Regions from separate parts of the Streptomyces sp. NBC_01334 genome, predicted to be linked through region 2. Evidence: riboswitches for the same ligand, from Rfam matches in the RefSeq annotation. Region 2 holds a riboswitch; each other region holds the start of a gene.

Region 1 (10,403 bases), 2.4 Mb from region 2:
GTCCCGGATGCCGGAGAGACCGACGATCCGGCCGCCGGTGGGCAGGTCGGGGCCCGGAACGTACTTCATCAGGGCGTCCAGATCCGCGCCGGGATAGCGGATCAGGTGGCGGGCGGCCGCGATGACCTCGCCCAGGTTGTGCGGCGGCATGTTGGTGGCCATGCCGACCGCGATCCCGGACGCGCCGTTGACCAGCAGGTTCGGGAAGGCGGCGGGCAGGGCCACCGGCTCCTGCTCCTGGCCGTCGTAGTTGGGCGAGAAGTCGACCGTGTCCTCGTCGATCGACTCCGTCATCAGGCTCGTCGCCTGGGCCTGTCGGCACTCGGTGTACCGCATGGCGGCCGGCGGGTCGTCGTTGCCCAGCGAGCCGAAGTTGCCGTGGCCGTCGATCAGCGGCACGCGCATGGAGAAGGGCTGCGCCATCCGCACCAGGGCGTCGTAGATCGACGCGTCGCCGTGCGGGTGCAGCTTGCCCATGACCTCGCCGACGACCCGGGCGCACTTCACATAGCCGCGCTCCGGGCGCAGGCCCATCTCGTTCATCTGGTAGACGATGCGGCGGTGCACCGGCTTGAGGCCGTCACGGGCGTCCGGCAGGGCGCGGGAGTAGATGACCGAGTACGCGTACTCGAGGAAGGAGCCCTGCATCTCGTCGACGACGTCGATGTCGAGGATCCGCTCCTCGAACGACTCGTCGGGCGGCGGGGTCTTCGTGCTGCGGCGGGCCATCGCTGCCGGCTCCTTGCTGGGGCGTGATACGGGATCTGACGCGGACCATTGTGGACCGTGGCACTGACAGCGCGGGCGAGGACCCGGCGTCGGCCGTCCGGCCCGAACGCAGAGGCATCTCCTCCACGGCTGCCCGCAGGCTACGCGATCTCGCTCTCGGCGTATGTCGTCCGGGAACTTCGCGGACCGTCCGCACGCTTGCATACAGTGGCAGGACCGGCAGGAAAACCGCGGTTTCGACGACCGCGTCCGCGATCGGAAGGGACGTACATGCCCATGGGTCACACGGCCACAGCCCAGGCAGGCTCCGGGGGCCTGACAGCGACCGAGCACCGTCTGGCCAACGGCCTGCGCGTGGTGCTCTCGGAGGACCACCTGACCCCCGTCGCGGCGGTGTGCCTCTGGTACGACGTCGGTTCACGCCACGAAGTCAAGGGGCGTACGGGTCTTGCTCACCTTTTCGAGCACCTGATGTTCCAAGGTTCCGGCCAGGTCAAGGGCAACGGACACTTCGAGCTGGTCCAGGGGGCCGGCGGCTCGCTCAACGGCACCACCAGTTTCGAGCGCACGAACTACTTCGAGACCATGCCCACCCACCAGCTGGAGCTCGCCCTCTGGCTGGAGGCGGACCGCATGGGCTCGCTGCTCACCGCGCTGGACGACGAGTCGATGGAGAACCAGCGCGACGTCGTCAAGAACGAGCGCCGTCAGCGCTACGACAACGTCCCCTACGGCACGGCCTTCGAGAAGCTGACCGCTCTCGCCTACCCGGACGGCCACCCGTACCACCACACGCCGATCGGCTCGATGGCCGACCTGGACGCGGCGACCCTGGAGGACGCGCGCGCGTTCTTCCGCACGTACTACGCGCCCAACAACGCGGTCCTTTCCGTGGTCGGTGACATCGACCCGGAGCAGACCCTCGCCTGGGTCGAGAAGTACTTCGGCTCCATCCCCGGCCACGACGGCAAGCCCGCGCCCCGTGACGGCGGGCTGCCCGACGTCATCGGCGAGCAGCTGCGCGAGATCGTCGAGGAGGAGGTGCCGGCCCGGGCGCTGATGGCCGCCTACCGGCTGCCCGAGGACGGCACGCGTGCGTGCGACGCCGTCGACCTGGCGCTCACCGTCCTGGGCGGCGGCGAGTCCTCCCGCCTCTACAACCGGCTGGTGCGCCGCGACCGTACGGCCGTCGCGGCCGGTTTCGGCCTGCTGCGGCTCGCCGGAGCGCCCTCCCTGGGCTGGCTGGACGTGAAGACGTCCGGCGACGTCGAGGTGCCCGTCATCGAGGCCGCCATCGACGAGGAGCTCGCCCGGTTCGCCGAGGAGGGCCCCACGGCCGAGGAAATGGAGCGCGCCCAGGCGCAGTTGGAGCGCGAGTGGCTCGACCGGCTCGGCACGGTCGCCGGCCGCGCCGACGAACTGTGCCGGTTCGCCGTCCTGTTCGGCGACCCGCAGCTCGCCCTCAACGCCGTCCAGCGCGTGCTGGAAGTGACGCCCGAGGAGGTGCAGGAGATCGCCAAGGCCCGCCTGCGCCCCGACAACCGCGCGGTGCTCGTCTACGAGCCGACCGCCGCCGAAGCCCCCGCCGACCAGGACGAGAACGAGGAGGCGGCCCGGTGACCGAGCTCGCCACGATGGACTTCCACCCCCAGCCCCGGGCGGGCGAGGCCAAGCCGTGGGCGTTCCCGGCGCCCGAGCGCACCGCGCTGGCCAACGGCCTGACCGTGCTGCACTGCCACCGTCCCGGCCAGCAGGTCGTCGCCGTCGAGATCCTCCTCGACGCGCCCCTGGACGCCGAACCGGCCGGCCTCGACGGCGTCGCCACGATCATGGCGCGGGCCTTCTCCGAGGGCACCGACAAGCACTCCGCCGAGGATTTCGCCGCCGAACTGGAGCGCTGCGGCGCCACCCTGGACGCGCACGCGGATCACCCCGGCGTCCGGCTGAGCCTCGAGGTGCCGGCCTCGCGCCTGTCCAAGGGCCTGGGTCTGCTCGCCGACGCCCTCAGGGCCCCCGCGTTCGCCGACAGCGAGGTCGAGCGCCTCGTCCGCAACCGCCTGGACGAGATCCCGCACGAGCTGGCCAACCCCTCCCGGCGCGCCGCCAAGGAGCTCTCCAAGGAGCTGTTCCCGGCCACCGCGCGGATGTCGCGGCCGCGCCAGGGCACCGCGGAGACGGTCGAGAAGATCGATTCCGCCGCCGTACGCGCCTTCTACGAGAGGCACGTCCGTCCCGCCACGGCCACCGCCGTGGTCGTCGGCGACCTGACCGGTGTCGACCTGGCGGCGCTCCTCGGCGACACCCTGGGCGCCTGGACGGGCTCCTCGGCCCAGCCGCGGCCCGTGCCGCCGGTGACCGCCGACGACGCCGGCCGGGTCGTCATCGTGGACCGTCCGGGCGCCGTCCAGACGCAGTTGCTGATCGGCCGGATCGGCGCCGACCGGCACGACCGCGTGTGGCCCGCGCAGGTGCTCGGCACCTACTGCCTCGGTGGCACCCTCACCTCCCGGCTGGACCGTGTCCTGCGCGAGGAGAAGGGCTACACCTACGGTGTCCGCGCGTTCGGGCAGGTCCTGCGGTCCGCCCCGGACGGCTCGGGCGCCGCGATGCTCGCCATCAGCGGCTCCGTCGACACCCCGAACACCGGCCCCGCTCTGGACGACCTGTGGAAGGTGCTGCGCACCCTCGCCGCCGAGGGGCTGACCGACGCCGAGCGTGACGTCGCCGTGCAGAACCTGGTCGGTGTGGCGCCGCTGAAGTTCGAGACCGCCGCGGCCGTCGCCGGCACGCTGGCGGACCAGGTCGAGCAGCACCTGCCCGACGACTTCCAGGCCACGCTGTACCAGCAGCTCGCCGCGACCGGCACGGTGGAGGCCACCGCGGCGGCCGTGAACGCCTTCCCGGTGGACCGTCTGGTGACCGTCCTCGTCGGTGACGCGGCCCAGATCAAGGAGCCGGTCGAGGCCCTCGGCATCGGCGAGGTGAAGGTCGTGTCCGCGGAGTAGATCCCGGCAACGGCACGCGCGTGTGGGGGCCCTGGTCGACGAAAGCGTCACCAGGGCCTCCGTATGTCCGAATTGATGCGGAGGTTGCCTGTCTGCCCTGTGGGATGCGCTACAAAAACCGGGATCCGTTTGAGGATTGAAACCCGCGCCGCTTAGCGTCATGCGGGCTGTTCGTCAGGCAGTGCGCCGCAGCCGCGGCACCGGACAGTCATCGCCGAGTCCCCGTACGGCGCGAGCCAGGGGAGCCGGGGACCCACCTGTGAAGTCCCTGGGGTGAATCGGACGCCCGCGCGTGAACGCGAGGGGGTCCGTAGGAGACCTTCCTGCTCCGAACCCGTCAGCTAACCCGGTAGGCGAGAGGGAAGGAAAGGACACCCCCAACTTCATGGCGTTCACCTGCGCCACCGGGAAGCACCGTCGGCCCAGCCGGATGCAGCGCAGCAGCGTCCGCGCGGCGGGCATCGCGGCGCTCACCACCACCGGTGTCATGGCCACCGTCGCCTCCACCCCGGCCTTCGCCGCCGAGCCCACCCCCGAGCAGACCGGGCTGATCCCCGTGGTCACCGCCGGCGAGTCCGTCGTCGAGCAGATCGACGACCAGGTCGCCGTGCAGAAGCACGCGGCCTTCGAGGAGGCCGCCCGGCAGGCCGCCGCCAAGAAGGCCGTGGAGGAGCGCGAGGCACGCGTGCGTGCCGCCCGCGAGGCCGAGCGCAAGCGCCTCAACACCTTCGTCTCGCCGATCACCGGCTCCTACGTGTCGACCAGCTACCAGGCCAGCAGCTCCCTGTGGTCCTCCGGCAGCCACACCGGCATCGACTTCCACGCGGCCAGCGGCACCACCGTGCACGCGGTCGGCCTGGGCACCGTCGTCGAGGCCGGCTGGGGCGGGTCGTACGGCAACCAGATCGTCATCAAGATGAACGACGGGACGTACACCCAGTACGGTCACCTGTCCTCCATCGAGGTGTCGGTGGGCCAGCAGGTCACCCCGGGCCAGCGGATCGCCCTGTCCGGTGCCACCGGCAACGTCACCGGTGCGCATCTGCACTTCGAGGCCCGCACCACCGCGGAGTACGGCTCGGACATCGACCCGGTCGCCTACCTCCGCACGCACGGCGTGAACGTCTGACGACCCACGGCGACAGATCGTCTTGCCCCGGCCCTCCCGGCCGGGGCTTTCGCCGTTTTCGAGGCCCTGCTGTCCAAAAAATATCCCTGGATTCCGGCCCGCCATCGGAAATCCCCGCCCATTGCAATAGAGTCACGGAACACACGTCAATCGTCGACGTTTCACGGGGATTAAGGCGGAGGTCCGTCATGCGTATTCCGGCGCACTCGGTGTGCACGGCCATTCGGGACGACATCGTCGCGGGTGTCTACGAGCGCGGCAGCCGCCTCACCGAGGAACTCCTCGCCCGCCGCTACGGCGTTTCCCGCGTTCCCGTCCGAGAGGCGCTGCGCACGCTGGAGGCCGAGGGCTTCGTCGTCACACGGCGGCACGCGGGCGCGTGCGTCGCGGAGCCGACCGAGCAGGAGGCCGCCGACCTGCTGGAGATGCGCATGCTCCTGGAGCCGCTCGGCGCCTCCCGGGCCGCCCAGCGGCGCACCGAGGCCCATCTGAAGGTGCTGCGCGGCCTCGTCCGGCTGGGCCAGGAGCGGGCCAGGCGGGGCAACAGCGAGGATCTGCGCTCGCTGGGGGGCTGGTTCCACGAGACGCTCGCCCAGTCCTCCGGAAGCCACGCCCTGACGTCGATGCTCACCCAGCTGCGCCACAAGATCGCCTGGATGTACGCGGTGGAGGCCCCGGCCAACCCCGTGGAGTCCTGGGCGGAGCACGGCGCGATCGTGGACGCGGTGGCGCGCGGCGACGGCGAGCGCGCGCGGGCGATCACGGCGCTGCACACCGAGCGCGCGACGGCCGCGCACCGGCTGCGCTTTTCCGGCGGACCCGAGCGCGCCGACCGTGTGAGGACTTCGCAACCTCCCGTAAACATGACGGGTCTGCGGCATTAACACGAGGGCCGTATACAAAGAGGGGATAATTCGCGGGGGATTATTTCTGCTGCCCGTAAAGGGAAATACGAAGGGCTCGCCCGATAATTCGGGCGAGCCCTTCGGGGTTGGCGGGTCGACACCTTTGAAGCGACGAACACCGCCACCGTCAATTGAGAGACCCCGACGACGCGCAACCACATCCGCGAGAGCGGCGGCGGCTCAGGCGCAGAGGGGACCGCGCGCTCAGACGGTCTCGGGGAGCTCCTCGAGGCCCTCGGCGACCAGCTTCGCCAGACGGTCGAGGGCGACGTCCGCGCCGTCGGCCTCGGAGGCGAGGACGATCTCCTCGCCGCCCTGGGCGCCCAAGCCGAGAACGGCCAGCATGGAGGCCGCGTTGACGGGGTTGCCGTCGGCCTTGGCGATCGTCACCGGGATACCTGCGGCCGTGGCGGCCCGGACGAAGATGGAAGCGGGGCGGGCGTGAAGGCCCTCGGCCCAGCCGACGTTGACGCGGCGCTCAGCCATGTGATGCTGCCCTTCAGTGTTCAGGTTGTCTAGACCAGTGTTCCACACGTGAAGCGTGTGAGGGGAGGGGTCGTGTGTCCCCTCCCGACATGGTCGTCGGATCGCGGCCTCGATCCGACGAGCGTCCTCCACAGACTGCCTCGCGCCGTTGTCGTACGCGAGCCGTACTCTGGGCCCCATGCAGAGCGCGTCGGACCGGCACGAGTACCCCGCCCACTGGGAGGCCGACGTGGTGCTGCGCGACGGCGGCACCGCGCGCATCCGCCCCATCACCGTCGATGACGCCGAGCGCCTGGTCAGCTTCTACGAGCAGGTTTCGGACGAGTCGAAGTACTACCGCTTCTTCGCGCCCTACCCGCGCCTGTCCGACAAGGACGTCCACCGCTTCACGCACCACGACTTTGTGGACCGGGTGGGACTCGCGGCCACGATCGGCGGCGAGTTCATCGCCACCGTACGCTATGACCGCATTGGTGCCGACGGCATGGCCGCCTCGGCCCCGGCCGACGAGGCCGAGGTCGCGTTCCTCGTCCAGGACGCCCACCAGGGCAGGGGTGTCGCCTCCGCGCTGCTCGAGCACATCGCGGCCGTGGCGCGAGAGCGGGACATCCGCCGCTTCGCGGCCGAGGTGCTTCCCGCCAACAACAAGATGATCAAGGTGTTCACGGACGCCGGCTACACCCAGAAGCGCAGCTTCGAGGACGGCGTCGTACGCCTGGAGTTCGACCTCGAACCCACCGAGCGCTCCGTCGCCGTGCAGCGCGCGCGGGAACAGCGGGCCGAGGCGCACTCCGTGGGGCGGCTGCTGGCGCCCGGTTCCGTGGCCGTCGTCGGCACCGGCCGCAGCCCCGGCGGCGTCGGCCGGAGCGTCCTCGGCAACCTCCGCGAGGCGGGCTTCACCGGGCGGCTGTACGCCGTGAACAAGGCCTTCCCCGAGGACCTGAAGGAACTGGACGGGGTGCCCGCCCACCGCTCGGTGCGCGACATAGCGGCGCCCGTCGACCTCGCGGTCGTCGCCGTCCCGGCGGAGCAGGTCCCCGAGGCCGTCACCGAGTGCGGCGAGCACGGCGTGCAGGGACTCGTGGTCCTCTCCGCCGGCTACGCCGAGAGCGGCCCCGACGGGCGGGAGCGCCAGCGCGAACTCGTCCGGCACGCACGCGCGTACGGCATGCGGATCATCGGCCCCAACGCCTTCGGAGTCATCAACACCTCCCCCCAGGTGCGGCTGAACGCCTCGCTGGCCCCGGAGATGCCGAGACCCGGCCGGATCGGCCTGTTCGCCCAGTCCGGCGCCATCGGCATCGCCCTGCTGTCCCGCCTCCACCGGCGTGGCGGCGGCGTCACCGGCGTCACCGGCGTATCGACCTTCATCTCCTCCGGCAACCGCGCGGACGTCTCGGGCAACGACGTCCTCCAGTACTGGTACGACGACCCCGACACCGACGTCGCCCTCATGTACCTGGAATCCATCGGCAACCCGCGCAAGTTCACCCGCCTCGCGCGGCGCACGGCGGCGGCCAAGCCCCTGGTCGTCGTCCAGGGCGCCGGTTCCGCCCCGCAGGGGCACGCCGTACGGGCGACCCGGCTGCCCCACGCGACGGTGTCGGCGCTGCTGCGGCAGGCCGGCGTGATCCGCGTGGAGACCATCACCGAACTGGTCGACGCGGGCCTGCTGCTCGCCCGCCAGCCGCTGCCGACGGGCCCGCGGGTGGCGATTCTCGGCAACTCCGAGTCCCTGGGCCTGCTGACGTACGACGCCTGTCTCTCGGAAGGGCTGCGTCCGCTGCCGCCGCTGGACCTGACGACCGAGGCGTCGGCCCAGGACTTCCACGCGGCGCTGGCCCGGGCGCTTGCCGACGAGACGTGCGACGCGGTGGTCGTGACGGCGATCCCGGCGATCGGCGAGCGGTCGCCCGGGGACGCGGAACTCGCGGAGGCCCTGCGGTCGGCCGCGGCGTCAGCTCCCGCCAAACCGGTGCTCGTCGTGCACGTGGAACTCGGCGGTCTCGCCATGGCGCTGTCCGCCGCGACGAGCACCGCACCGCGCGCCGAAGCGGCCCCACGCGCGCGTACCGACGTCCCCGACGGCGCGCAGCCGGTGCCCACCGCCGTCGCGGCACCCGAGGGAGCGCACCTCATCCCCGCCTACCCCGCCGCCGAACGCGCGGTCCGCGCGCTCGCGGAGGCCGTGAAGTACGCCCATTGGCGGCGCGAGGCGGCCGACGCCGGCAAGGTGCCCGAGTACGAGGACATCGACGAGAAGGGCGCCGCCGAACTGATCGGCGGGCTCCTCGCGCGCGGGCAGGGCCTGACCCTCGGCACCGACGAGACGTGCGAGCTGCTCGGCCGCTACGGCATCCGCACCCGCCGGGCCATCCCGGCGCCCACCCCGGACGAGGCGGCGCGGGCCGCGGCCGCCCTCGGCTACCCCGTCGCCCTCAAGGCCACCGCCCCGCACCTGCGCCACCGCGCCGACCTGGGCGGCGTACGGCTCGATGTGGCCGACGAGGAGCAACTGCGCCGGTCGTACGCCGAGTTGACCGAGCTCTTCGGCAAGCCGGAGGAGATCCGCCCGGTCGTCCAGGCGATGGCACCGCGCGGGGTCGACACGGTCGTCCGCGCGGTCATCGACCCCGCGGCCGGAGCCGTACTGTCCTTCGGGCTCGCGGGGGCCGCCTCGCAGCTGCTCGGAGACATGGCGCACCGGCTGGTTCCGGTCACCGACCGAGAGGCGACCTCGCTGATCCGGTCCATCCGGACCGCCCCGCTCCTCTTCGGCTGGCGTGGCTCGACGCCCGTCGACACCGCCGCCCTGGAGGAGCTGCTGCTGCGGGTGTCCCGGCTGGTCGACGACCACCCCGAGGTCGTCGCGGTCACCCTGGAGCCGGTCGTCGTCGCCCCGCACGGGCTGAGCGTCCTCGGCGCCTCCGTCCGCCTCGCACCCCCGCCGGCGCGCGACGACCTCGGACCGAGGACGCTGCCGACGTACTGAGCGGACCGCCCGGGATCCCGTCCTCGGGCACGCGCGCGAGGACGCGCCGCCCGGACGGCGGCCCGCCCCGGGGAGGTGCGTCCCGCGGAGCACGGACGGAGCGCGCCCCGGCCGCCGCCGACGTACCGAAGCGGTCCTGAGCGGTGCCTCGCAGTCAGTGGGTCCCCGTAGGATGGAGGGCATGGCCAAGACCAGTACGACGACCCAGGGGCTGCGCGCGGCGATCGAGCGCAGCGGCTACTACCCGGCCCTCGTGGCCGAGGCGGTGGAGGCCGCTGTGGGCGGCGAGCCGATCCGGTCGTACCTGGTCCACCAGGAGACCACGTTCGACCAGAACGAGGTGCGCCGGCATGTGACCGTGCTGGTCCTCACCGGCAACCGCTTCATCGTCAGCCACACCGACGAGCAGGCCGCCGACACCACCTCCCCGACGCCGTACGCCACGACGTCCACGGAGTCCGTGAAGCTCGGCCGGATCTCGTCCGTCGTCCTCAGCAGGGTGGTCGCCAACCCGGAGTCGTACACGCCGGGCACCCTGCCGCGCGAGATCGTGCTGACCATCGGCTGGGGCGCCGTCTCCCGTATCGACCTGGAGCCGGCCGCGTGCGGTGACCCCAACTGCGACGCCGACCACGGCTACACCGGCAGCTCGACGGCGGACGACCTCAGCCTGCGTGTGAGCGAGGCCGGCGACGGCCCGGAGACGGTCCGCCAGGCGCTCGTCTTCGCGCAGTCGCTGTCCGAGGCGACAGCGGACGTAACCCGCTGATGTCGCGCTCCGTGCCCACCCCTTTCGACTCCGCCCCCTGGGACTTCCCCGAACCGCTCGCGGTCGGCTCCGCGCCCGTCCCCGAGTACGGCTCCGGCTCCCTCGCCGACCTGCTGCCCACGCTGGCCGCGGGCATGGGCGTACCCGGCACGACCGCGGCGATCCCGGAGCTGACCCCGGCCGACCGCAACTGCGTCTTCCTGATCGACGGCCTCGGCTGGGAGCAGATCAAGGACCACCGCGACGAGGCGCCCTATCTCCACGCGCTGCTCGGCAGCTCGCGCGGCGGCACCGGACGTCCGCTCACCGCCGGCTACCCGGCGACCACCGCGACCTCCCTCGCCTCCGTCGGCACCGGCCTTCCCCCGGGCGCGCACGGCCTGCCCGG
Region 2 (10,403 bases):
CCAAGCCGATGCACGACGACATCGCCGAGCTGCGCGAGGGCCAGGTCCTGTGGGGATGGCCGCACTGTGTGCAGGACGAGAAGATGACCCAGATCGGCATCGACCGTCGGCTGACCCTGATCGCCTGGGAGGCCATGAACCACTGGACGCCCACGGGCGCCTTCAGCGTCCATGTGTTCCACAAGAACAACGAGCTCGCCGGCTACTGCTCGGTGCTGCACGCCCTCCAGCTCGGCGGGCTGACCGGGCACTACGGCCGCCGCATGCGCGCGGTGGTGATCAGCTTCGGCGCCACGGCGCGCGGAGCGGTCACCGGCCTGGGCGCCATGGGGGTCACGGACGTCACGGTGCTCACCCAGCGCGCCGCCGCGGCGGTGGCCTCGCCGATGCCCTCGGTCGTGATGGCCCACTTCGAGGAGCAGGAGGACGATCCGTCGCGCCTGCGGGCGGTCACCGCGGCAGGTTCCGTGCCGCTGGCGGAGTACCTGGCCGGGTTCGACATCATCGTCAACTGCGTCCTGCAGGACACCGACGCGCCGCTCATGTTCGTCACCGACGAGGAACTCGCCCTGTTCCGGCCGGGCACCTTCTTCGTCGACGTCGCCTGCGACGAGGGCATGGGCTTCGCATGGGCCCGTCCGACCACCTTCGGCGAGCCCATGCCCGCGGTGGGGCCGGGGTGCCACTACTACGCGGTGGATCACAGCCCGTCCCACCTGTGGAACTCCGCCACCTGGGAGATCAGCGAGGCGCTCCTTCCGTACCTGCGCAAGGTCATGAGCGGCCCCGCGGCATGGGACGCCGACCCCACGGTCAGGAAGGCCGTCGAGATCCGCGACGGGGTCGTCCAGAACCCGAAGATCCTCTCCTTCCAGCACCGGTCGGCCGCCTATCCGCACGCTCCCGAGGTCCAGGCGACTCCGCTGGGTTCCCAGGAGTAGGTGAACATGTCGATGTTCATTCGAACATTGACGTGGTAGAAATGGCGTCATGGATGTCGCAGACCGTCTCGACCTGACCCTTCGCCTCGTGCAGGGTCACGGCCGGGACCAAGGGCAGGGGCAGGGGCGGGTCTCCGTCGCCGAGCTCGCCCAGCGGCTCGGGGTCTCGGAGATGACCGTGCGCCGGGACCTGGACGTGCTGGAGCGGCAGGGGCTGGTGCGGCGGGTGCACGGCGGGGCCGTCGCCGGGCGGCCGCGCGAGGAGGGCGGCGGCTTCGAGGCCCGGCAGGCGTGGCAGGCGGCGACGAAGGATCGGCTCGGCGCGGCCGTCGCCGCACTCGTCGAGCCGGGGTCACGGGTGCTGCTGGACGCCGGGACCACGACCGTGCACGTGGCGGAACACCTCGCCGCGCGGGGCCCGTTGACCGTGGCCGTGCTCAGTCTCCAGGCGGCGCTGCGGCTGGCCGACCGGCCCGGCATCGACCTGCTGGTCGTCGGCGGCCGGTCCCGCCCGGGTGAGCGGTCCCTCGTCGGACCGCTGGCCCTGCGCACCCTCGAGTCCCTGGCCTTCGACGTGTTCGTGATGTCGATCGGCGGGGTGCACGCCGTGCACGGCTGGTCGGAGTTCTCGCTCGAGGACGCGGCCGTCAAGCAGGTGGGACTCGGTCAGGCCGCCCGTACGGTCGCCGTCGCCGACGCGACCAAGCTCGGTGTGCGCGCGTTCAGTCAGGTCGCCCCGCTCGACGCCGTGCAGTCCTTCGTCACCGACGCCGCCGCGGCGGACCCCGCCACCCATCCCGGCGGCCCGCAGACCCTGGACGCCCTGCGTGAGGCAGGCGTCGAGACCCGGCTGGCCTGAACCCGTTCCAGGAGACCCCGTGAAACCGCTGATGATCCTGGTCGCCGGCCCGTACCGTTCGGGCACCGGCGACGACCCCGCGAAGCTCGCGGCCCATGTCAGGGCCATGAACGAGGTCGCCCTCGCCCTGTTCCGCGCCGGGCACCTGCCCGTCACCGGCGAGGCGCTCGCGCTGCCCCTGCTGGAGGCGGCGGGCGGCGCCGCCCCCGGCGACCCGCTCTTCGACGAGCTCTTCCACCCCGTCGCCGAACGCCTGCTGGAGCGCTGCGACGCGGTGCTGCGCATCGGCGGTCCGTCGCAGGGCGCGGACCGGATGACCGAGCAGGCCCGCGCCCAGGGCAAGCCCGTCTACGCCGACCTCGGCGCCGTCCCCGACGCCGCTGCCACCCTCCTCGAAGGCCGCCGATGACCGAGCACGTCGACACCGCACCCGCCCCCGCGTCCGGTTCCCACGACGCTCCGCCCCGGCCCGCCCCCGGCACCCCCGGCATCGACGTCCCCGACCCCCGCGGCCGCACCGGACTCGACCGCCACGGACGCGACCTCACCGGCAACGACCGGGTCCGCGTCCTCGACGTCGAGGTCCTCGCCTGCGACTGGTCCGTCCTGCGCCGCACCACCTTCGACTACCGGCACAGCGACGGCCACTGGAGCCGCGAACTGCGCGAGACGTACGACAGGGGCGACGGCGCCACGATCCTGCTCTACGACCCCGACCGCCGTACGGTCCTGCTCACCCGGCAGTTCCGGCTGCCCGCGTACGTCAACGGACATCCGGACGGCATGCTGCTGGAGGCCGCCGCCGGACTCCTGGACGGCGACGACCCGCGCGAGGCGATCCGCCGCGAGGCGGCCGAGGAGACCGGTCGCGCGGTGCACGACGTCGAGCATGTCTTCGACGCGTTCATGAGCCCCGGTTCGGTCACCGAGCGCCTCAGCTTCTTCGCCGCGCCCTACGACGCCTCCGCCCCCGGTGCCGACACGGCGGGCGTGGCGGCCGAGGGCGAGGACATCACCGTCGTCGAACTCCCCTTCGCCGAGGCCCTCGACCTCGTCCGCACCGGCGCGATCGCGGACGCGAAGACCATCATGCTGCTCCAGTGGGCCGCGCTGGACGGCCCGTTCGCACCGCCGGCGGTCAGCCCACGCCGAGCCCGGTGAGGTCGGCCAGCGGCAGCGTGTGCTGGGTCTGGAGGACCTTCGCACGCAGGTAGCGGACGTTGTGCGGGGTCGTGAAGACGCCCGTCGGGACCCGGTCCTGGACCTCGATGCCCAGGTCGCGCAACTGGCCCGCCTTGTCGGGGTTGTTGGACAGCAGGTCCAGGCTCGTGATGCCCAGGGCGCGCAGCATCTGGGCGGCGGCCGTGTAGTCCCTGTCGTCCTCGGGCAGGCCGAGCGCGGCGTTCGCCTCGTAGGTGTCCAGGCCCTGGTCCTGGAGGGCGTACGCGTCGAGCTTGTTGTAGAGGCCGATGCCGCGGCCCTCCTGGCGGAGGTAGAGCAGGACACCGCCGGTCCCGGCTATGCGCTCGACCGCCTCGCGCAGTTGCGGCCCGCAGTCGCAGCGGGCGGAGCCGAAGACATCACCGGTCAGGCACTCGGAGTGCAGCCGGACCAGGGGGGTGGCGCCGGGCGCCCGCTCACCGAGGACGACGGCGACGTGCTCCTGGCCGTCGACGAGGCCGTGGAAGGTGACCAGCTCGGCGTCGACGGAGTAGCCGTCGGGGAAACGCAGCGGTACCCGGACGCGGGCGCGCGGGGTGGCGGCGGGGGTGTCGGGCATGCGGTCTCCCGGGTCCGGAGGACGGTGGCAAGGCGGCGCTGGGCCGCCTTGTGCTTCAGATTTGAAGCAGATCCAACGAGTCGAGACCCTACCCCATGCTTTAAATTTGAAGCAACTGGTTTGTGGCGCCCCTCACGAGGCCGCGGTCAGGCGGTCGCGATCACGGCCCCCGGTTGCGGGGCCGCGGTCACGGGGGTCACGGCGCCGCGGTCACGGGGTGCCGGAGCAGGGCGACGAGCGGCGGCGCCACGGGAGGTCCTCCGGTGCCGTCTCGCCGCCGTCCTTCTCCTGGAACCCGCGTGCGACCTGCGTGAAGATCTCCTCCAGCTGTCCCACCTGCTCGGGGGTGAGCCGGTCGAACAGGGCCGTGCGGACCGTCTCGACATGGCCGGGCGCCACGTCCTCCAGCACCGCCATGCCCTCGTCCGTCAGCACCGCGACGCTGCCGCGCTTGTCCCACTGGCAGTCCTCACGCCGTACCAGCCCGTCCTTCTCCAGCCGGGAGACCGCGTAGGTCAGCCGGCTGCGGGTGATCTTCAGCCGCTCCGCGAGGTCGGTCATCCGCAGCCGCCGCTCCGGGATGTCGGAGAGGTTGGCGAGGATGGAGTAGTACAGGTGGGGCATGCCGGCCTCCTGCTGGAGCTGCCGGTCGATCGCGTCCTCGAGGAGGAGGTAGCCGGCAACGTACGCGCGCCAGGCGCGTTGCTCCTCGGGGGTGAGCCAGCGAGTCGTCATGCCCCCAGTGTAAGTTTGTTTCAAACTTGAACCAAGCCCTGCCCGTCATCCCAGGGAGAGCCGCGCCGATGCCGTACCCGTACGTCCTGCTGTCCGCCGCCGTCTCCCTCGACGGCTATCTGGACGACACCACGCCCGAGCGCCTGCTCCTCTCCAGCCGCGCCGACTTCGACCGCGTCGACGAGGTACGGGCCTCCGTCGACGCCATCCTCATCGGCGCCGGCACGATCCGCGCCGACAACCCCCGGCTCCTGGTGAACTCCCCCGAGCGCCGCGCCGCCCGCGTGGCCGCCGGACTGCCGCCGTACCCCCTCAAGGTCACCGTCAGCGGCTCCGGCGATCTCGACCCGGCGGCGAACTTCTGGCACACGGGCGGCGAGAAGATCGTGTACACGACGGAGAAGGGCGCCGAGCGGGTCCACGCGCTCGGCATCGCAGCGGACGCCGTCCCGCTCGGCCCCGAACTGGACTGGCGCCGCCTCCTCGAACACCTCCACGACGTGCGCGGCGTACGGCGCCTCATGGTCGAGGGCGGTGGCACGATCCACACCCAGCTGCTCCGGCAGGGCCTCGCCGACGAACTCCAGCTCGTCCTCGCCCCGCTCTTCGTGGGCGACCCGGCCGCGCCCCGCCTGTTCGGGCCGGGCGGCTACCAGGGCGGGCGCCTGCGTCTGTTGGAGACCCGGCGCATCGAGGACGTCGTCCTGAACCGCTACGAGCCCACCGCCCCCGGTGCCGGACCGTTGCCCGCCGCGGCCGACCGGCACTGGCTGGCCCTCGCCTGCGCACTCGCCGCCGACTGCCCGCCGTCGGAGACCGCCTTCAGCGTGGGCGCGGTGATCGTGGCCGCCGACGGCACGGAGCTGGCACGCGGCCACTCCCGCGAGGCCGGCGACCCGGTCGTGCACGCCGAAGAGGCCGCCCTCGCGAAGCTCGACCCCGCCGACCCCCGGCTGCCCACCGCCACCGTCTACAGCAGCCTCGAACCGTGCGCCCGCCGCTCCTCCCGCCCGGCCCCCTGTGCCCGCCTCATCCTCGACGCAGGGGTGCGCCGGGTGGTCACGGCCTGGCGCGAGCCGGACACCTTCGTCACCGAGGCGGACGGAACCGGTCTGCTGACGGCCCGGGGCGTCGACGTCCTCGTCCTCCCGGAGTACGAGGAGCGGGCGAAGGAGCCGAACCGCCACCTCCTGTGAGGCCGCTGGGGCCCCGCGGATCAACCGATGTGCTTTCCGCCCCGCTGATGGCGTACAGTTGTGTTCATCGCCGCGGGGTGGAGCAGCTCGGTAGCTCGCTGGGCTCATAACCCAGAGGTCGCAGGTTCAAATCCTGTCCCCGCTACTGATGGACCGAAGGCCGGAATCCGAAAGGGTTCCGGCCTTCGGCGTTTTCGTCGACCCCGTCGATCGCTTCCTCACTCTTGGTGACCGGTCGACCGCCCTGCGCATGACGACTGAGTCACCATCAAAACTCCTGTGACTGATGAAGCGTTTCCGGGGTATGTCGAGGCGTGGTCAACTCGCCCGTTTTTCACCGCTGGTAGCCCAAAAGTCCAGGCCAGAAATGTTGTTGATCAAGAGGAACAGCTTGGAAACCCACCCCCGGGTCTATTAACGTTCGATAACGCAGCGCGGTCGTCCCAGCCGGCACCAGAGTCGGCTCCGTGCGGCACGTGCCGAATCCCGCAAGGGAACCGGGGAACCACCACCATGGGGTGAATCACGCGGAAGCCGTCGTGAACTCGCAGAGTCCACGACCGGTATACGCGCGTAGGAGACCTTCCCGCTCCGAACCCGTCAGCTAACCCGGTAGGCGACGGAAGGAAAGGAGTGCGCCCGCGTGGCGTCCAACCCGCCTGCCCCCGAGGCCCCGTACGCGCCCAGCCAGCGGTCCACCGAGACCTTCGGCTACGGCGGCTACCGCACCGACGAGGGACCTTGGGAGGAGTGGAACCCCACCGCGGAGTCCACTCGCCCGGTACGCGGCAAGCACCGCGTCGCCAAGCAGCGCGGCGGCGGATTCGCCCGCAGCTCCACCGTTCTCGGCGTCGGCGTCATAGCCGCCGTCAGCGCGGGTGGCATGGCCAGCGCCAACACCGGCAAGGCCCCGGTCTCCATCTCGATGCCGGACCTGCCCAACGTGGGCTCGCTCATCTCCGACGACGAGCCCGCCCCGGAAGCCGCGCCGGCCCTCGCCAGCTTCGGCTCCGAAGCCGCCGTGGACACCGAGGAGAGCGCCGCCGACGCCGGCGAGGCACTGCGCAGCCGGATCATGGCGCAGGCCGAGTCGCAGCAGTCCCAGGTCGAGGTCAAGGCTCTCGCCGCAGCGGCCAAGGCCGAGTCCGACGCCGCCGCCAAGGCCGAGAAGGAGGCGGAGGCCAAGGCCGCCGCCGCGAAGAAGAAGGCCGCCGAGGAAGCAGCCGCCAAGGCCGAGGCCGCGCGCCTGGCCGAGCTGGCCAAGCAGTACACGCTGCCGACCTCCTCGTACACGATCACCTCGACCTTCGGTCAGGCCGGTTCGCTCTGGTCCTCCGGCTACCACACGGGTCTCGACTTCGCCGCGCCGACGGGCACGCTCATCAAGGCCGTCCACAGCGGCACCATCACCGAGGCCGGTTGGGCCGGTTCGTACGGCTACCGCACCATCCTGACCCTGGACGACGGCACCGAGCTGTGGTTCTGCCACCAGTCGTCGATCAGCGTCAGTGTCGGCCAGAAGGTCGCCACCGGCGATGTGATCGGTCGGGTGGGCGCCACCGGGAACGTCACCGGGGCCCACCTCCACCTCGAGGTCCACCCGGGCGGCAGCGCCGAAGGCATCGACCCGGCGGCCTGGCTGCGCGACAAGGGCCTCAACCCCTGAGTCGTCCCTCCGGAGCCCCCGAGCCGGCCGTCCGGGAACCGAACCTTGAGCCGTTGCTTCGGACCCCCTGAGCCGGTTCGTTCGGTCACCCTGATCCACCTGGCAGCCCCGACGCCCTCCGCGTCGGGGCTGCCGGTCCGTGCCGGGCATGGGTGCCGGTCCTACGTGCTGTTCACATGTTCTTCGCGTCACGCCTGGAATGGGCGGGCCGTCGGCGCCCGTTGACACGAAGCATGACTTCTCTTCGCAAGCTCGGCTCCTCCGACCTCGAGGTCTTCCCGCTCTCCCTCGGCGGCAACGTCTTCGGCTGGACCGCCGACGAGACGGCCTCCTTCGCCGTACTCGACGCCTACGCTGCCGCGGGCGGCAACTTCATCGACACCGCCGACTCCTACACGGCGTGGATCGAGGGCAACAGCGGTGGTGAGTCCGAGACCATCATCGGCAGGTGGGTGCAGGCCCGGGGCAACCGCGACGACGTCGTGATCGCCACCAAGGTGAGCCAGCACCCCGAGTTCCCCGGCCTGTCCGCCGACAACATCAAGGCCGCCGCCGACGCCTCGCTCCGCCGTCTGGGCACCGACCACATCGACCTCTACTACACGCACTTCGACAAGCCCGAAGTGCCCGTCGAGGAGATCGTCGGCGCGCTCGACGAACTGGTGCGGGCGGGCAAGGTGCGGCACATCGCCGCCTCCAACATCACGCCCGAGCGCCTCCAGGAGTCCCTGGAGTTCTCCGACCGTGAGGGCCTGGCCCGGTACGTCGCCCTCCAGCCCCACTACAACCTGGTCTCCCGCGACACCTACGAGGGCGGACTCCAGGACCTCGCCGCCCGCTTCGGCCTCGCCGCCGTCCCGTACTTCGCCCTGGCCGCCGGCTTCCTCACCGGCAAGTACCGGCCCGGTACGACCGTGCAGAGCGCCCGCGCGGCCGGCGCCGCCAAGCACCTCGACACGGAACGGGGCCGGAACGTCCTCACCGCCCTGGACGAGATCGCCCAGGCTCACGACACCCGGATCCCCACGGTCGCCCTGGCGTGGCTCGCCGCGCAGCCCACGGTGGCCGCGCCGATCGCCTCCGCGCGGACGGTCGAGCAGCTGCCGGCGCTGCTGGGGGTGGCGCAGCTGGAACTGACGGCGGAGGAGATCACCCGGCTGACCCGCGCCTCGGTCTGACGACCCGACCAGGGCCTCGGCCCGGCCTGCCCAGCCGGGCCTACTGGTGCGAGTGGGGAGCGGGATACGGTTCCGCCGGATATCCGGGTCCGGGTCCGTGCGATGGGCCGTGTCCGGGTCCGTGCCCGGGTCCGGGGATGTGTGCCGCGGGGTAGCCGTACCCGTACCCGTACCCGTACCCGTACCCGTACGACGGCGCCGCCGGACTGCCGTACACCGGCGCCGTCGGATGGCCGAACCCGGCGCTGTAACCCTGGCCGTGGGCCGGACCCTGGCCGTACCCGTACGCCCCGTGGACCGGCCAGGGCGGCGCGGCCACCCGTACCGGCGGGGCCGTCATCCGGGCCGCGTGCTCCAGCGCGGGCCGGGCGACGTCCGTCCGCCGCCACAGTTCGTTGAGCAACTCCCGCTCGCGTACGAGGAAGTCGGCGCCGGCCCGCCCCCGTCGGCCGCGATGCCGCAGGAACGCGAGGGACGTCGCGTACGCCTCGTACCGGGCGACCTCCCGCGCGGCCGGCTTGCCGAGGTGACGGCCGGCGTACTCCCGGGCCAGTCGCCGGGCCCGCATCGAGCCGAGCGCGAACGGCTCGGCCGGGGTGAGCCAGCCGGCGGCCGCGTAGGCGGGCAGTTCCTCGCGTACGGTGCGCAGCTCGCGTTGCCGCGTCCACACCACCAGCCAGGTCAGCAGCCCGAACGCGGGCACCATGATCGCCGCGTACACCGCGAAGAACCCGAACTCGCCGAACGACGAGGAGCCGTTCCACAGGGCGTGCATGCCCATCGCGAGGAGCAGCCCGCCCAGCGGGACCAGCCCGCGCCGCAGGTGCTGGCGGTCCCCGGAGAGCGCGGCGACGCCGAAGCCGATGCCGGTCAGGACGGTGAACAGGGGGTGCGCGAACGGCGACATGATGACGCGGACGAAGAAGGTCGCGGCGGTGACCGAGGCGATGCCGGTGTCGCCCGTGAGCTGGTCGGTGCCGAAGGCGGTGCCGAGGTAGAGGATGTTCTCGGTGAAGGCGAAGCCGGTGGCGGTCACCCCGGCTATGACCACGCCGTCGACGATCCCGGTGAAGTCCCGCCTGCGGAAGAGGAACACCAGCAGGACGGCGGCGGCCTTCGCGGACTCCTCGACGATCGGCGCTATGACGGTCGCCCCGAGGGTGTCCGCGCTGGACGGGTCGGCGGTCGCGGTGGCTATCCATCTGGTCGCGAAACTGTTGGCGATGATGGCTATCAGCGCTGCCGCGCACGCGCCCCAGGCGAAGGCGAAGACCAGGTTCCGCCAGGGTCCCGGCTCGACCCGGTCCAGCCACCGGAAGGCGGCTACCAGCAGCGGCACGGGCAGCACGGCGAGCCCGAGCCCGACCAGGAATCCCTCCGTACCGGTCTGTTCGCGCACCAGCGCGAGGATGACCAGGCCGGACAGCGTGAGCAGGGTGATCAGCGCCCCGTACCGCACTCTCCTGCGCTGCCACCAGTGAGCGTGCCGGAGCACACCGTCCTCGGGTGCGCCGCCGGGATGCGGCGGACAGGGCGGAAACGGAGGACTGATGGCCACGGCATCGACCCTAACGAGGGAGAGGACTGTGGTGGAGGTGGAGGTCGGTCGGTGATCCCTTGGCCGATCTTGTTGATCGGCCCCTGGGCGGTCAGCGATCCCCGGGCCGGACGCGATGCTGTACGCGACGGAAGAGCAGATCGTTCACGACGTGACCCTTGTCCAGCCCCTGTCCCTCGAAACGGGTCAGCGGCCGGAACTCGGGCCGGGGCGCGAACCCGCCGTCGGCCCGGGTGTTCTCGAAGTGGGGGTGCGCGGTCAGCACCTCGAGCATCTGCTCGGCGTACGGCTCCCAGTCCGTGGCGCAGTGCACGGTCGCCCCGGGCTTCAGCCGGGTCGCGGCCAGGTCGAGGAACTCTGGCTGGATCAGGCGCCGCTTGTGGTGGCGCTTCTTCGGCCAGGGGTCGGGGAAGTAGACGCGCAGCCCGTCGAGCGAGTCCGCCGGCAGCATCTCGCGCAGCAGGATGATCGCGTCACCGTTGGCCACCCG
Region 3 (10,403 bases), 3.0 Mb from region 2:
GAGCTGGCCCGCATCCGCGCGAGCCTGGAGGAGATGCTCGCACGGCACACCGGCCGGACGCCGGAGCAGGTGGCCGCGGACATCGAGCGGGACAGGTTCCTCACCGCCCAGGAGGCCGTGGAGTACGGCCTGGTGGACGGCATCATCCCCAGCCGCAAGGCCTCGGCCGGCGCGCCCGGCGGGAGGTGAGCCGCCGATGGTGCCAGAGCTGCCGCCGCTGCCCGCGCTGACCCGCGCGGAGGCCGAGCTGATCGACGGCTACCTTGACGTGGTCGACCTGCTCGGGCGGATCAACCCCGCCCACCACGGCGACACCTACCGCGGACTGCGCGCCGCCCAGGCGCTGGTGACCAAGGCGACCGCGCTGCGCGACGCGCTGACGCTCATGCACCAGCGGGGCGAGAACGAGCTGCACGCGCCGACGCTCGCGCGGGCGCTGCGCGTCCTCGACGGGGAGCGCCGTACTGCGCGCGTCACGCTGCCTCCGCTCTCCGACAGTTGACCCGACGGATCCACCTCCGGTCCGGACCGCTCACGCCCAGGACGTGACGACCGGACCGGAGTTGAAACGGCCCAGAAGAGGTACCCCCGTTCAGCGGAGCGTCTACTGCTCCCCCGACCCCTCCGCGGTTGCGCAAAAGGGCGCTCTTCGGGCGGAATAGCGGGCTCCACCGCTGGTGGGAGCCCCTGAGGCGCCTTGACACCTGATCGCCCATCAGGGTGTCCACCCGAACGGGTGAGTGGTGAGTAACCCCACAAATCCCCGGTTCCGTTGGGATTTTCGGACATCGGTGAGCCAAGATCCCTGACTGACGACAAGCCCCCGCCACAAGCGGCGGGGCGGTCCGGGCGGACGCCGAGTCCTGCCGCCGCCCGGATGACCGGTCGACAGGAGTGCATCGGCAGGAGTGGAGGACCCAAGCACGACGGGTCGCCGGAACGGTCACGCCATGACCGGGCCGAGCAGCCCTTGGGGTGAAGCCGCAGCAGCGGCCGGGCAACTTCGCCAGCCCGAATCCGACAGGTCATCCTTCACAGGCGGCTGACGAAGGGTTGCGCATGACTGCGCTCAATCGTGTCCCGTCGCTCATGGCCCGGGCCGGTACGGCCTCGGCTTTCGCCATCGCCGCCGTGGGCGGCTCGGTCGTGGTCCCGGGGCTCGCCCCCGACGCCGCGGCCGCCACACCGGCGACGAAGGCGCTCCAGATCGCGGCCTCCAAGAAGGGTGCCCCGTACAAGTACGGGGCCACCGGGCCGAAGAGGTTCGACTGCTCCGGGCTCACGCTGTACTCGTTCAAGAAGGCGGGCAAGAGCCTGCCCCGGACGGCGTCCCAGCAGTACAACAAGACGAAGCACATCAAGGCGTCGAGCCGCAAGGCAGGCGACCTCGTGTTCTTCCACTCGGGCTCGAACGTCTACCACGTCGGGATCTACGCGGGTAAGGGCAAGATCTGGCACTCGCCGAAGACCGGCGACGTGGTGAAGCTCCAGAAGATCTGGACCAAGAGCGTCTGGTACGGCCGGGTCCGCTAGGGCCTGCCAGGGTCACGGGCTGGTTTCCCGGGGCGGTGGGGGCGTCCTGACGCGCCTTCATCGCCCCGGGAGCTCACCCTCCGCCGGGGCCGCCAGGGCACCGGCCACCGGCTCCGCCGCCGGGACGGCCCACGGGAGCTCGACGGTGACCGTCTTGCCGCCCTCCCGGGTGGGCCGCACTCTCAGCCTGCCGCCGCACTCCGCGGTCAGCCATCGAATGATCACCATCCCTCGGCCGTTGTCCTGCTGGACGGCGGCCGGCAGTCGTTTGGGGAAGCGCGGGTGGCTGTCGGTGACCCCGACGCGCAGGTGTTCGTCACGGTCGAGGACCAGGTCCACCGTGAAAGTGGGTGACTGGCCGAAGGTGTGCTGTACGGCGTTGGTGGCGAGTTCCGAGACGATCAGCCGGATGGCGTCGGCCATCTCCGCGTCCGCCGGCAGACCCCATTCCCCGAGGGCGCCGGCCACGAATACGCGAGCCGCGTAGACCGAGGCGGGATCGCTCGGCAGAGTGACGGATGCTTCCAGGTGATCTGCCATGGCGACGTCGACCCTTTCCCACGGGACCGGGAGCCCGACACGGCGCGGATGGTTCGAGTACGGTCCCGGACTGGTGCTTCTTCGCCAGACTGCCATTACCGCGCCGGTCACGGGTGGGATCCACCAGGATATGCATATATCTGTCGCCCGATGCGGTGAACTCTGCGACGGCAGAGCGTATTTGGTCGGCCCGGTAGGAGTAAGGAGGAGCCCATGCAGCACGGCCCCGCGGTGCGCCGCCGGAAGCTGGGCGTCGAACTGCGCAATCTGCGCGCCCAGGCGGGCCTCACCAGTGGTGAGGCGGCCCGGCTCGTGGGCTGGCACCAGTCCAAGGTGAGCCGCATCGAGACCGGTATCAGTGGATCGAAACCGGCCGATGTGCGGTTACTTCTCGACGCCTATGGTGTCGCGGATCCGCAACTGCGGGAGCTGATGCTGGCGTTGGCGGGCGACGACGGCAGTGGCGGCCGGGACCACTGGTGGCACGCGTACCGCGGGGTGCTGCCGCCCACCTACCGGGACTTCATCAGTCTGGAGTCGCAGGCGAGCGCGATGCGCACCCTGGAGACGACGGTGGTACCGGGGCTGCTGCAGACGCCCGAGTACGCGCGCGCGGTGACCAGGGCATCCGTGGAGGGCGGCGACGAGGACCAGCTCGACACCCTGGTGGAGGTCCGGCTGGCCCGCCAGGACGTGCTGCGCGCGCAGCCACCGCTGGAACTGAACGCGGTATTGGACGAGGCGGTGCTGCGACGGGAGGTGGGCGGGCCCGAGGTGATGGCACGACAGCTCGGTCGGCTCGTGGAAGCCGCCCGATTGCCCCAAGTTCGGCTTCAGGTGCTGCCGTTCGCCGCCGGAGCGCATATCGGGGTAACTGGCCCTTTCGTTATCTTCTCATTTTCGCGCACTTCTGATCTGGACGTGGTTGTTCTCGACCACTTGACGAGTAGCCTCTATCTCGAACGGAAAGAAGACCTCCAGGCCTACACCGAGGCCTTCAACGCCCTTCGGGCGCACGCCCTTTCGCCCGGGGACTCATCGGATTACATCGCCGCGATAGCCGACGGCGCGTAAGGAGGCACCATGTCCGCACCACCGCGGAACGTACCTTCCAGTACCGATCCCGACCGTCTCCCTGAGGTGCGGTGGCTGCGCAGCAGCTACAGCACGGGAGCGAACAACTGTGTGGAGACGGCCCGGCCGGCCTCCGGCCCCTGGGCCGGTCTGCTCGCCGTACGCGACTCCAAGGACCCGGCCGGACCCGCCCTGCTCTTCTCCCCCGAGAGCTGGTCGGGCTTCACGGCCGGGTTCTCGGGGGTCTCACGGGTCCGCTGACCGCACCGCAGCAGTCAGAGGCGGTCCACGGCCGTGTCACGCCGACTCATGGTCGTGTTTCGCCGATCACCCGTACAGCGCGTTCCAGCTCGGCCCCGGAGAGGTCCGCACGCGCGGTCAGCCTGAGGCGTGAGATGCCGTCGGGCACGGAGGGAGGACGGAAGCAGCCCACGGCCAGGCCTGCCGACCGGCAGTCCGCCGCCCAGCGCACGGCCCCCTCCGGGGACGGCGCACGCACGGAGACGACCGCGGCGTCCGGACGCACCGCTGCCAGGCCCGCGGCCGTCAGGCGTGCGTGCAGCTCGCCCGCCACCGCACGCGCGCGTGCCGCGCGCTGCGGCTCCCGGCGCAGCAGCCTGAGGGCGGCCAGCGCCGCCCCCGCCGCCGCCGGGGCCAGGCCCGTGTCGAAGATGAAGGTCCGGGCCGCGTTCACGAGATGCTCGATCACCCGCGCGGGACCCAGCACGGCGCCGCCCTGGCTGCCCAGCGACTTGGACAGCGTGACCGTGACGACGACGTCGTCGGCGCCCGCCAGACCGGACGCGTACGGAGCACCCTGCCCGCCGTCCCCCAGCACACCGAGCCCGTGGGCGTCGTCGACGACCAGTCCGGCGCCGTACTCCCGGCAGGCGGCCGCCAGGGCGGCCAGCGGGGCGGCGTCGCCGTCGACCGAGAAGACCGTGTCGGAGACGGCCACGGCCGGGCCGTCGTGTGTGCCGAGCGCCTTGCGCACCGCGTCCGGGTCGGCGTGCCCGACGACGTGGGTGGTACCGCGGGCCAGCCGGCAGCCGTCGATCAGCGAGGCGTGGTTGCCCGCGTCGGAGACGATCAGCGACCCGTGCGGGGCCAGCGCGGTGACCGCCGCGAGGTTGGCCGCGTATCCGGAGGAGAAGACGAGGGCCGCCTCGAAGCCGCAGTGCTCGGCAAGCTCCCGCTCCAGTTCGCCGTGCAGCTCGGTGGTGCCCGTGACGAGCCGGGAGCCGGTGGCGCCGCCGCCCCAGGTCCTGGCGGCCGCCGCGGCCCCCTCCGTGACCTCGGGGTGGCGGGCGAGGCCCAGGTAGTCGTTGCTCGCCAGGTCGAGGAGCGGCGAGTCTGCCGGGCGGGGCCGCAGTGTCCGCACGAGTCCGGCCCGGCGCCGCAGCTCCGCCTGCTCGTCGATCCAGCCGAACGCCATGGGTCCTCCGGGCTTTTGTAGGTAGCGGACAGACACTAGCGGCCCGACCGCCCACCCACGGTGTGGCAATACCCACACGTCGAACCCGGTGTGTTGTGCGATCCCTACCTTGGCCCGGAGCGGGTGCGTAGGACAGGATCGGCTCTCATGGACCTGCTGAACACGCTGGTGGACAAGGGGCTTCGGCGCGAGCTGCCGACCCGCGAGGAAGCGTTGGCCGTGCTGGCCACTTCCGACGACGACGTGCTGGACGTGGTGGCCGCGGCCGGCCGGGTGCGCCGGCAGTGGTTCGGGCGACGGGTGAAACTCAACTACCTCGTCAACCTCAAGTCGGGGCTGTGCCCCGAGGACTGCTCCTACTGCTCGCAGCGGCTCGGCTCCACGGCCGGGATCCTGAAGTACACCTGGCTCAAGCCGGAAGAGGCCTCGCAGGCGGCTGCGGCCGGTCTGGCGGGCGGGGCCAAGCGGGTCTGCCTGGTGGCGTCCGGGCGTGGTCCGACGGACCGTGACGTCGACCGGGTCGCCGGCACCATCAAGGCGATCAAGGACCAGAACGAGGGCGTCGAGGTCTGCGCCTGTCTCGGCCTGCTCTCCGACGGCCAGGCCGAACGGCTGCGCGAGGCGGGCGCCGACGCCTACAACCACAACCTGAACACGTCCGAGGGCACGTACGGGGAGATCACGACCACGCACACGTACGCCGACCGGGTGGACACGGTGCAGAAGGCGCACGCGGCGGGTCTGTCGGCGTGCTCGGGCCTGATCGCCGGCATGGGCGAGTCCGACGAGGACCTGGTGGACGTCGTCTTCTCGCTGCGCGAGCTGGACCCGGACTCCGTTCCGGTGAACTTCCTCATCCCGGTCGAGGGCACCCCGCTCGCCAAGGAGTGGAACCTGACCCCGCAGCGCTGTCTGCGCATCCTGGCGATGGTGCGGTTCGTCTGCCCGGACGTCGAGGTGCGCATCGCGGGCGGCCGCGAGGTCCATCTGCGCACGATGCAGCCGCTCGCCCTGCACCTGGCCAACTCGATCTTCCTGGGCGACTACCTCACGACCGAGGGCCAGGCCGGCAAGGCCGACCTGGAGATGATCGCGGACGCCGGGTTCGAGGTGGAGGGCGCGGAACAGGTCACCCTGCCCGAGCACCGGGCGACGGCGGCCGGGGGCTGCGGGTCCCACGAGGGCGCCGGCTGCGGCTCGCACGAGAGCTCCGGGTGCGGCTCGCACGAGGACGCCGGCTGCGGCTCCCACGCGGGCGGCGGTGTGTGCGGCTCCGCCCCGGCGTCGGCCCCGGCCGCGGCGGTCGGCGAGGCCCGTACGGACCTGGTCTCCGTACGCCGGCGTGGCGCCGGTACCGATCTCGCGCCCAATGCCTGAGCTGCCCCGGCTCGGGGTGCCCGAGCTGCTGGAGCTCGACCGGCGGCACGTGTGGCATCCGTACGGTCCGATGCCCGGCCGGGCCGAACCGCTCGTCGTGGAGTCGGCGAGCGGGGTGCGGCTGCGGCCGGCGGACGGCTCGGGTGACCTGGTCGACGGCATGGCGTCCTGGTGGTCGGCGATCCACGGCTACAACCACCCGGTGCTCAACGAGGCCGTGCGCGACCAGCTGGGCCGGATGAGTCATGTGATGTTCGGCGGGCTCACCCACGAGCCCGCCGTACGACTGGCGAAGCTCCTTGTCGACATGTCGCCCGACGGTCTGGAGCATGTGTTCCTCGCCGACTCCGGCTCGGTGTCGGTCGAGGTCTCGGTGAAGATGTGCCTCCAGTACTGGCGCTCGCTGGGCCGCCCGGCCAAGCGGCGCCTGCTGACCTGGCGCGGCGGTTACCACGGCGACACCTGGCAGCCGATGTCCGTGTGCGATCCCGAGGGCGGGATGCACGACCTGTGGACCGGGGTGCTGCCCCGGCAGGTCTTCGTGGACCCGCCTCCGGTGGAGTTCGAGGAGGCGTACGCCGACCTGTTGCGCGAGACGATCGAGCGGCACGCCGACGAACTGGCCGCGGTCATCGTGGAGCCGGTGGTGCAGGGCGCGGGCGGGATGCGGTTCCACTCCCCCGGCTATCTGCGGGTGCTGCGCGAGGCGTGCGACGCGCACGACGTGCTGCTGGTGTTCGACGAGATCGCGACCGGGTTCGGGCGCACGGGCGCGCTGTTCGCGGCGGAGCACGCCGCGGTGACACCCGATGTGATGTGCGTCGGCAAGGCGTTGACCGGCGGCTATCTGACGATGGCGGCGACGCTGTGCACGTCCCGGGTGGCCGACGGGATCTCGCGGGGCGAGGTTCCGGTGCTGGCCCATGGGCCGACGTTCATGGGCAACCCGCTCGCCGCGGCCGTCGCCTGTGCCTCGATCGAGCTGCTGCTCGGGCAGGACTGGCTCGCCGAGGTCAAGCGGATCGAGGCGGGGCTGCGGGACGGCCTCGCCGCGGCGGCGGAGATCCCGGGCGTGCGGGACGTCCGGGTCCTCGGCGCGATCGGCGTCGTCCAGCTCGACCACCCGGTGGACATGGCGGCCGCCACCCGGGCCGCGGTGCGCGAGGGTGTCTGGCTGCGGCCGTTCCGCGACCTGATCTACACGATGCCGCCGTACGTCACCGGTGACGCGGACGTGGCACGGATCGCGCGCGCGGTGTGTGCCGCGGCGCGGGAGGGATGAACATGCCGATCCTGGTGATCACGGGGACGGGCACGGAGGTCGGCAAGACCGTCACGACGGCCGCGGTCGCCGCGTCGGCGCTCGCGGCGGGGCGGACGGTGGCCGTCCTCAAGGCCGCGCAGACCGGCGTACGCGCGGACGAGCGCGGGGACGCCGACGAGGTGGCCCGGCTCGCGGGCACGGTGACGACGGCCGAAGTGGCCCGCTATCCCGAGCCGTTGGCTCCGGCGACGGCGGCGCGCAGGGCGGGCCTGGCGGCGGTGCGACCCCAGGACGTGGCGGAGGCGGCGCAGAAACTGGCCGCCGGGCACGACCTGGTGCTCGTCGAGGGGGCGGGCGGGCTGCTCGTACGGTTCGACGAAGCGGGCGGAACGCTGGCCGACGTGGCACAGCTGCTGCGGGCGCCGGTGCTGGTGGTGGCCTCGGCGGGCCTCGGCACACTGAACACCACGGAACTGACGGCTCGTGAACTGCGAGGCCGAGGAGTGGAGTTGCTGGGGGTCGTGATCGGCAGCTGGCCCGACTCCCCCGATCTGGCCTCGCGTTGCAATGTCGCTGATCTGCCGGAGGTGGCCGGGGCCCCGCTGCTGGGGGCGCTGCCGTCGGGTGCCGGCGCTCTCGCACCCGGCGATTTCCGTACCGTGGCGCCCGGTTGGCTGGCGCCGCGGCTGGACGGGACGTGGGAGGCGGAGGCCTTCCGGAAGCGGACCGGTTCCGGGGACTAACCGCCGTCCGCGTCCGCGAGCAGCCGGACGAGTTCGATGCGGGAGCGGATGCCGAGGCGGGTGAAGACGCCTCGCAGATGGTGGTCGATGGTGCGGGGGCTGAGGGCGAGGCGGGCGGCGATCTCGCGGTTCGTGGCGCCGTCGGCCGCCATCCGGGCGACCAGGAGCTGCTGGGCGGTCAGGTGGGCCGTCGGGCGCCGGTCGCCGCGGGTGGGGGCCGCGGGGGCGCCCAGCGCGCGCAGTTCGGCGCGGGCGCTCTCGGCGCAGTGCGGGGCGTCGAAGGACTCGAACGCCTCCATGGCGCTGTGCAGCCGGTCGCGGGCCTCGGTGCGGCGGCGCAGCCTGCGCAGTGCGCTGCCGAACAGCAGTTCCGTGCGGGCCCGTTCGAAGGCTCGGGTTCCTTCGGCGTGCAGCCGGAGGGCCGTGCGGTAGTGCTCGACGGCGTCGGCGCCCGGCGTGAGCAGGGCTTGGCAGCGGGCGCTGAGGGCCAGGTCGTCGGCGCTGCCGACGGCGCGGGCCCAGCGGTCGTAGTCGGCGTGCGCGGCGCGCGCCACGCGGGTCTCGCCGGTGCGGACGGCGGCCTCGACATAGTGCGGGGTGGCCAGGTGGCGGATGGCCCGGTGGCCGTGACCCGGACCCGAGGCGGCGAGCGCGCGCAGCCGGGCCGCGGCGGCGTCGAAGCGGCCGGAGCCGAGGTCGAGGAAGGCGAGCGCCCACTGCGCCAGGGCGGCGGGCAGGCCCAGGGCGTGGGCGAGGGCGTAGGAGCGGGCGGCCGCGGCCCGCTCCCGGCACAGGTCCTCGTCGCCGGTGAGCGCGGCGAACATCGCGAGGGCCGCCTGGAGATGGCAGGCGCCGTTGTCCTGTCCGGTGGCGTACGCCTGACGCAGGGCGTCCAGCGCGGCGGCCTCGGCGGCGCGCGGACGGCCGGTCCAGAAGTCGGCGTAGGCGCGGAACTCCATGGCCTGGGACACGGCGGCGGTGACCCCCCGGGCGCGGGCCGCGGCGGCCGCCCGGACCGTGGCGGTGGCGGCGCGGGTGTGGTCGCCGAGCATCAGGGCGGCGATCCCCGCGTGCAGGAGGAGGGTGGGGTCACCGCCCGGACCGCACCGCCCGGCGGTGGCCTCCAGCAGGTTGCGCGCGTCCTCGTACCGTCCGTCGACGGCCGCCGCGATCCCGCCGAGCACACCGGGCGGGTCGATGCCCGACTGCCCCGCGACGAGGGCCGCTTCACGGCATCGACGCAGATCGCCGGTGTAGACGGCGGCTTCGGCGGCTCGGGCCAGGAAGTGGGTGACGGGAGCCGTGGTGGCTGGCCCCGCCGCCTCGCCCGACTCGCGCGAGGTGACCGGGGAGGTGAGCGAGAAGGCGACGGGGGAGGCTGTGGTGCCGTCCCGTCCCGGTGCCGGGTCACCGGGCTCGGGCCGCGCCCCGGCCGCCCGTGCCGCCCCGGCCAGCAGCGCGTCGAACGCCTCCCCCGCGTGCCCGGTCCGCAGGGCGAGGATGCCGGTGAGGGCGTCGGCGTCGGTGCGGGCGGCGAGGGCTCGGGACCGGTCGCCGTCACCGCGGTGCCAGGCGTCGGTCGCCGCGTGGGCGAGGAGCCGGGACCTGTCGCCCGGGTCCGTGCAGAGCGCGGCGGCGCGTTCGGCGAGGGCGCCCGAGAGCGCCGGGTCGCCGGCGGCGCGCGCCTGGGCGGCGGCCGTCGTGAGCTCCGCGGCGAGCCGCGCGCTGGGCCCGAGTGCGCCCGCGCCCCGGTGCCAGGACCGCCGGGGCGTCTCCGCCGCGCCGTGCAGGACCCGGGCGAGCAGCCGGTGTGCGTCGCGCCGGTCGGCCGGGGCGGCCGTCTCGTAGGCGGCGATCCGGGTCCAGGCGTCGCGGAAGCCGACCCCGCCGGCCGTGGCGTACGCGATCCCGGCCGCCTCCGCAGCTTCGAGGGGCCGGGTGTCGAGCCGGGCGGCGGCGACGGCGCGCAGGAAGGCGTGGGTGGCCACCGGGTACTGGTCGGCGGCCGCCAGCAGGAGCACCAGCCGGGTGCCGTCGGGCAGCGCGCGGACCTCGCGGCGGTGGGCGCGCAGCGTCTCGGGGGCGAGGTCGGCGGGTTCGGCCGGCAGCGGGTCGAAGCCGGCCGCCTGTCGTTCGGTCAGCCTCGCGACGAGTTCGGCGGCCGCGCGCGGGTCGCCGTATACGAGGCGCAGCACGCGCACGCGCACGCCTTCGGACAGCGCCGGGGCCGGGCGCGGGCCCGCGTCCGGCGGCGCCGGTGGCGAAGTGCGGTCCGCGGACGGGGGGTTCACTCGTGTCACCACACAAGTGACGTTACTGGCGGGTTACTTGAACCGTAAAGACTGGCGATTTCACCGATGCGGCGCGCGTAGACCCGCCGGACACTCCTGGCAACCCCACACGTTTCAGGAGGCATCATGCAGCGCCACAAGCGTCG

What was found. A riboswitch is a leader RNA that binds a small molecule or an ion and turns the genes downstream of it on or off. The one in region 2 is predicted to bind cyclic di-AMP.
Region 1: linked by a shared signal. The riboswitch ahead of OG736_RS32270 (M23 family metallopeptidase) and the one ahead of OG736_RS21205 (M23 family metallopeptidase) in region 2 are both predicted to bind cyclic di-AMP.
Region 3: linked by a shared signal. The riboswitch ahead of OG736_RS07945 (C40 family peptidase) and the one ahead of OG736_RS21205 (M23 family metallopeptidase) in region 2 are both predicted to bind cyclic di-AMP.

The regions. Positions count from the first base shown of each region.
Region 1 covers NZ_CP130718.1:7,171,259-7,181,661, forward strand. Annotated here, with positions in the region: gene OG736_RS32255 (DNA gyrase/topoisomerase IV subunit A) at 1-729, opposite strand, end outside; gene OG736_RS32260 (M16 family metallopeptidase) at 1,000-2,349, shown strand; gene OG736_RS32265 (M16 family metallopeptidase) at 2,346-3,734, shown strand; cyclic di-AMP (ydaO/yuaA leader) riboswitch at 3,937-4,105, shown strand; gene OG736_RS32270 (M23 family metallopeptidase) at 4,120-4,863, shown strand; gene OG736_RS32275 (GntR family transcriptional regulator) at 5,052-5,747, shown strand; gene OG736_RS32280 (HPr family phosphocarrier protein) at 5,973-6,254, opposite strand; gene OG736_RS32285 (bifunctional acetate--CoA ligase family protein/GNAT family N-acetyltransferase) at 6,433-9,246, shown strand; gene OG736_RS32290 (DUF5998 family protein) at 9,419-10,015, shown strand; gene OG736_RS32295 (alkaline phosphatase family protein) at 10,015-10,403, shown strand, end outside.
Region 2 covers NZ_CP130718.1:4,752,186-4,762,588, reverse strand. Annotated here, with positions in the region: gene OG736_RS21245 (N(5)-(carboxyethyl)ornithine synthase) at 1-941, shown strand, start outside; gene OG736_RS21240 (DeoR/GlpR family DNA-binding transcription regulator) at 991-1,800, shown strand; gene OG736_RS21235 (DUF4406 domain-containing protein) at 1,832-2,209, shown strand; gene OG736_RS21230 (NUDIX domain-containing protein) at 2,206-2,961, shown strand; gene OG736_RS21225 (GTP cyclohydrolase II) at 2,939-3,580, opposite strand; gene OG736_RS21220 (MarR family winged helix-turn-helix transcriptional regulator) at 3,791-4,315, opposite strand; gene OG736_RS21215 (dihydrofolate reductase family protein) at 4,384-5,511, shown strand; tRNA gene OG736_RS21210 (tRNA-Met) at 5,583-5,656, shown strand; cyclic di-AMP (ydaO/yuaA leader) riboswitch at 5,979-6,145, shown strand; gene OG736_RS21205 (M23 family metallopeptidase) at 6,155-7,177, shown strand; gene OG736_RS21200 (aldo/keto reductase) at 7,411-8,355, shown strand; gene OG736_RS21195 (PrsW family intramembrane metalloprotease) at 8,396-9,913, opposite strand; gene trmB (tRNA (guanosine(46)-N7)-methyltransferase TrmB) at 10,005-10,403, opposite strand, start outside.
Region 3 covers NZ_CP130718.1:1,759,013-1,769,415, forward strand. Annotated here, with positions in the region: gene OG736_RS07935 (ATP-dependent Clp protease proteolytic subunit) at 1-189, shown strand, start outside; gene OG736_RS07940 (hypothetical protein) at 197-502, shown strand; cyclic di-AMP (ydaO/yuaA leader) riboswitch at 886-1,056, shown strand; gene OG736_RS07945 (C40 family peptidase) at 1,060-1,533, shown strand; gene OG736_RS07950 (ATP-binding protein) at 1,591-2,073, opposite strand; gene OG736_RS07955 (helix-turn-helix domain-containing protein) at 2,287-3,147, shown strand; gene OG736_RS07960 (DUF397 domain-containing protein) at 3,157-3,408, shown strand; gene OG736_RS07965 (8-amino-7-oxononanoate synthase) at 3,455-4,582, opposite strand; gene bioB (biotin synthase BioB) at 4,730-5,959, shown strand; gene OG736_RS07975 (adenosylmethionine--8-amino-7-oxononanoate transaminase) at 5,952-7,241, shown strand; gene bioD (dethiobiotin synthase) at 7,244-7,966, shown strand; gene OG736_RS07985 (helix-turn-helix transcriptional regulator) at 7,963-10,269, opposite strand; gene OG736_RS07990 (esterase/lipase family protein) at 10,384-10,403, shown strand, end outside.